2 regions of the Psychrobacillus sp. FSL K6-2836 genome follow, and region 2 is predicted to be linked to the other one. Evidence: riboswitches for the same ligand, from Rfam matches in the RefSeq annotation. Region 2 holds a riboswitch; the other holds the start of a gene.

Region 1 (2,205 bases), 470 kb from region 2:
CAATATGCACATGCACGTATTTGTTCGATTTTACGATCTGCTGAAACGCAAGGAATGAAAGTATCGACAGACTCACTTGAATTATTACAAAGTGAAAAAGAATTAGATCTATTGAAAAAAGTTGGTGACTTCCCACAAATAGTTGCAGATGCTGCAAAACTTCGTGCACCTCACCGAATTGCAATTTATATCCAAGAATTAGCTACGACATTCCATAGCTTCTATAATGCGGATAAAGTATTAAATGCCGATAATGTGACGCAATCTGAAGCTCGTCTTGCACTTGTAACAGCAGCGCGCCAAACAATCGCGAATGCATTACGCCTGCTCGGTGTTTCTGCTCCAGAACAAATGTAAATCAAAACCCTCGACCTTGGTTGAGGGTTTTCTTATGTTATTTATTTGGAATTATTATCCACAACGCGAGTAAGTGCCGCTCAAGAGCAAGTAAGCCTAGTACGCCCGCAAGTATTTCTAACTAGAACTTTAGTAAAGCTCCAGTAACAGTAAGTAAAAAAAATAGAGAGAACCTTAGAGAGAAATTCCTATCTATACGAGAGAGAATAAACGCTATGCGAGAGTGATCCCGCCATATACGAGAGAGAATCTGTGCTATACGAGAATGATCCAGCTATACGAGAGAGAATCTGCGCTATGCGAGAGTGATTGCCGGCTAAACGAGAGAGAATCTGCGATATGCAAGAATGATCCGGCTATACGAGAGGGAATAAACGCTATGCGAGAGTGATTGCCGGCTATACGAGAGAGAATCTGTGCTATGCGAGAATGATCCCGTCATATACGAGAGAGAAAGCCACATATACGAGAGAGCCCATCCCCCCCAACTCAAAGGTCAGACAACTCCATCATCAAAACGAAGTCGACAGTATTAAAAAATAAGGTATAATGAATGCAAAGCGATATGAATAATTGAATGCATAGAGGTGCTCTAGTTACGGATTACTAGAGTTAAAAGGGAAGCTGGTTAAAGTCCAGCGCGGTCCCGCCACTGTAAGTGATGCAACCATCACGAGTCAGAAAACCTGCCTTTATGCTTGACGCCCTTTACCTACGAGGATAGGTTTGGTGTAGATCGGCTCTTAGTGATTTCGTGCGGATTTATACCTATCTATCTCTCATCAAAAGGATGGGAGATTTTTTATTGCTTCAATTAGGAGGAATGTTAAATGAAGAAATTATGGCAGTTATGGATGACATCCGCATTAGCAGTATTATTACTAGTAGGATGTGGACAAGAAGAAGTAAAACCTGAGAATAATAACGATAACTCGCAAACAGAAGTAGTTGTTGATGAAACAACTTTCCCAATAACGATGACGGATGCGGTTGGCGAAGAAATTACATTGGAAGAAGCGCCGAAAACAATCGTTTCTATGCAACCAAGTAATACGGAAATCTTATTTGCACTTGATTTAAATGAAGAAATCGTTGGTGTTAATGATTATGATAACTATCCAGAAGAAGCACTTGAAAAAGAGAAAATCGGTGGTATGGAATTCAATGTAGAAAAAATCGTAGCGATGAATCCGGATATCGTATTTGCGCATGAGTCTGCCCTAGGTATGGGTGAAGCTGGATTACAACAAATTCGCGATGCCGGTGTGAAAGTTTTCGTAGTGAAAAATGCAGTGGACTTCAATGAAACATATACAACAATTGAGCAAATTGGTCGTGCTACTGGTAAATTTGAAGAAGCACAAAAAATTGTAGAAGATATGAAAGCAAAAGTAGAAGAAGTTAAAGAAAAAGTTGCAAACGTAGAAACAAAGAAAACGGTATTCGTTGAAACTTCAGATGTTCCGCAAATTTATACACCTGGTAAAGGGACATTCATGCAAGAAATTTTAGATATGGTGAATGCTGAAAATATTGCAGCGGATCAAGAAGGCTGGTTCATAATGGAGCCAGAAGAAATTGTTAACCGTAATCCAGAAGTAATTATAGTGATGTATAGCTATGTCGAAGGAATTGTAGATAGCGTGAAAGCTCGTGATGGTTTCGATTCTATTACGGCTGTGAAAAACAATGAAGTTGTACAAGTAGATGAAAACCTAACAAGTCGTACAGGTCCGCGTCTTGCGGAAGGGTTAGAAGAAGTAGCGAAAGCAATTTATCCAGAGGCTTTTAGTGAGTAAAGCCTTGATCGGCTACATCTTGTCCATAGTTGCACTTTTAGTAGCAATT
Region 2 (2,205 bases):
GATCTTAGTTACAAAAATGACGGAAACCCCTATATCTACAACACTTTACTTATCTGAAGGGGTAGATATACGTTTAATAGCTGAGGAAGATGAAGAACTACGCGTTGTACAAATTGAATACACTGTATTTGATAACTTAGGAAATAAATACAACACTATTCACTATAGAGATATTGGCCATAGTACAGATTTCCCTAAAACTCGTCATAGTTATCCTAGATTAACTACTACAAATTTCCATGAGAAAGCTACATCTCTAACCATTACACCAATTATTAATATATATAAAAAGAAAGAAAATGATACTTTACTTGAACTGGTTAAAGAACCATACACTATTGAACCAATCTATATGCCATTGAATAAGTAACATATTTTAATTAAAATTACGTTAACAAAAGTATGCAAGTAGTATACACGCCCAACCCTAATTTATAAAGGTTTTGGGCGTTTTTGTGTTTAGGCGTTAGTGTTGTTGGAAGAAGGAATAAATACTTTTTTCTTGTTCAACTAAAGCAACTTTTAGTTGAACAAAAAGGTTAGATAATATTATTTTAGTCATTTGGAAAGAGTGAAGAATTTTTTATACATATGGGACTTTTTATAGATTTCTTGTTTAATAATATATTATCTATTGCTCCTATAAACACAATATGTTAGATTATATAAATGAACTAAACACAATATATAGTATGTTAACGATGAGAAGGTACCTTTATGGTTTAAAAGGGAATTCGGTAAAATGCCGAAGCTGTCCCCGCAACTGTAAGTGTGGACGACTGTTGAAATAGCCACTGCGAGCAATCGTGGGAAGGCCAACAGGAGAGTGAAACACGAGCCAGTAGACCTGCCTTTTCATCGGTAAGCAACACTTTCTTCGGGGGTTGAGAGGTGGGAGCGAAGGCCACTATCTCGAATGCTTGATATGTCTTGTTGTATCCTACACTTTTAATTTTGAGCGATGTCTCAGCCGAAGATGGCTGTGACATCGCTTTTTTTGTGCTGAAGTTTAAAGGTGTTTACCACATAAAGAGTGGTAAGTACCACATAACCGAGGGCAAGCACCACATAAATAACCAAAAGTACAACATAACTATACTTGATCAACAAATAGGAGGAATTCAAATGACAATCATCTCAAACACAACTAAACAAGAAGTACTACATAATCTAATCAGAGAATTTGGGGAGGAAAAAATTGCTCCTCTTATAAAAACACATGAAAGGTGGATGCAAAAGCACCCGGAAGGTACAATAGCTGCTTGGTCGAAGTCAATGTCCCTGGAAGCATTAAGTTTTCTAGATGAACAAGAAACTTACTGGACCTTTGTAGCTGCAAGAGTGCATTTAGCAGAGGTTTATGAACAAGTAGCTGAGAGAAGAAGCACAACCGCGGATGCAGTGTATACAAAGTTTGCTAGCAATGTTCAACTATTAAGTGAAAAAGGCATTTACGACAAACGTCTTAAAGAATCGTATTCCTTACAGGAACTAGAGCAGCTATCTGAAATTCTAGTACAGGAGAGAGATTATTTATTTACATATATTGGGCTGAAGACACTGCTGGATCGATATGTAGCTAAAGACTTTGATAAAACAATAGTCGAACTACCTCAGGAGCGCTGGCTTATTATTGCGATGACACTTATGAAAGACGAGCAGGAAAATCGTTTAGAAAAAATAAAAGAAGCATATTGGGCAATGAGCAACCTATATATGACAGTAGCAACACCAACACTTTCTAATGCAGGTAAGCCTCATGGACAGCTTTCTAGTTGTTTTATCGATACGGTTGACGATAGTCTTCAAGGAATCTACGATAGCAATACCGACGTAGCAACTCTGTCGAAATTTGGTGGTGGTATCGGTGTTTATATGGGTAAAGTGCGTAGTCGTGGGTCTTCTATTAGAGGTTTTGTAGGCGCATCTAGCGGTGTACTTCCTTGGATTAAACAGCTTAATAATACTGCAGTAAGTGTGGATCAGCTTGGGCAGCGCCAAGGAGCGGTAGCTGTTTACTTAGATGTGTGGCATAAAGATATCTTCACATTTTTAGATCTACGTTTAAACAATGGGGATGATCGCCTTCGTGCGCACGATATTTTTACTGGCGTGTGCTTGCCAGATTTATTTATGGAGAAAGTAGATGCTAGAGAGGAATGGCATTTATTTGACCCGCATGAAGTTCGCCAACTAAAAGGCTAT

What was found. Region 2 has a riboswitch for cobalamin ahead of MKY37_RS09025 (ribonucleoside-diphosphate reductase subunit alpha). Riboswitches for the same ligand answer to the same signal wherever they lie in the genome.
Region 1: another riboswitch for cobalamin. It lies ahead of MKY37_RS06805 (ABC transporter substrate-binding protein); the one in region 2 lies ahead of MKY37_RS09025 (ribonucleoside-diphosphate reductase subunit alpha).

The regions. Positions count from the first base shown of each region.
Region 1 covers NZ_JBBOOM010000001.1:1,487,045-1,489,249, reverse strand. The annotation lists gene argS (arginine--tRNA ligase) at 1-357, shown strand, start outside; cobalamin riboswitch at 926-1,065, shown strand; gene MKY37_RS06805 (ABC transporter substrate-binding protein) at 1,188-2,156, shown strand; gene MKY37_RS06800 (FecCD family ABC transporter permease) at 2,161-2,205, shown strand, end outside.
Region 2 covers NZ_JBBOOM010000001.1:1,956,103-1,958,307, reverse strand. The annotation lists gene MKY37_RS09030 (DUF4179 domain-containing protein) at 1-370, shown strand, start outside; cobalamin riboswitch at 691-869, shown strand; gene MKY37_RS09025 (ribonucleoside-diphosphate reductase subunit alpha) at 1,126-2,205, shown strand, end outside.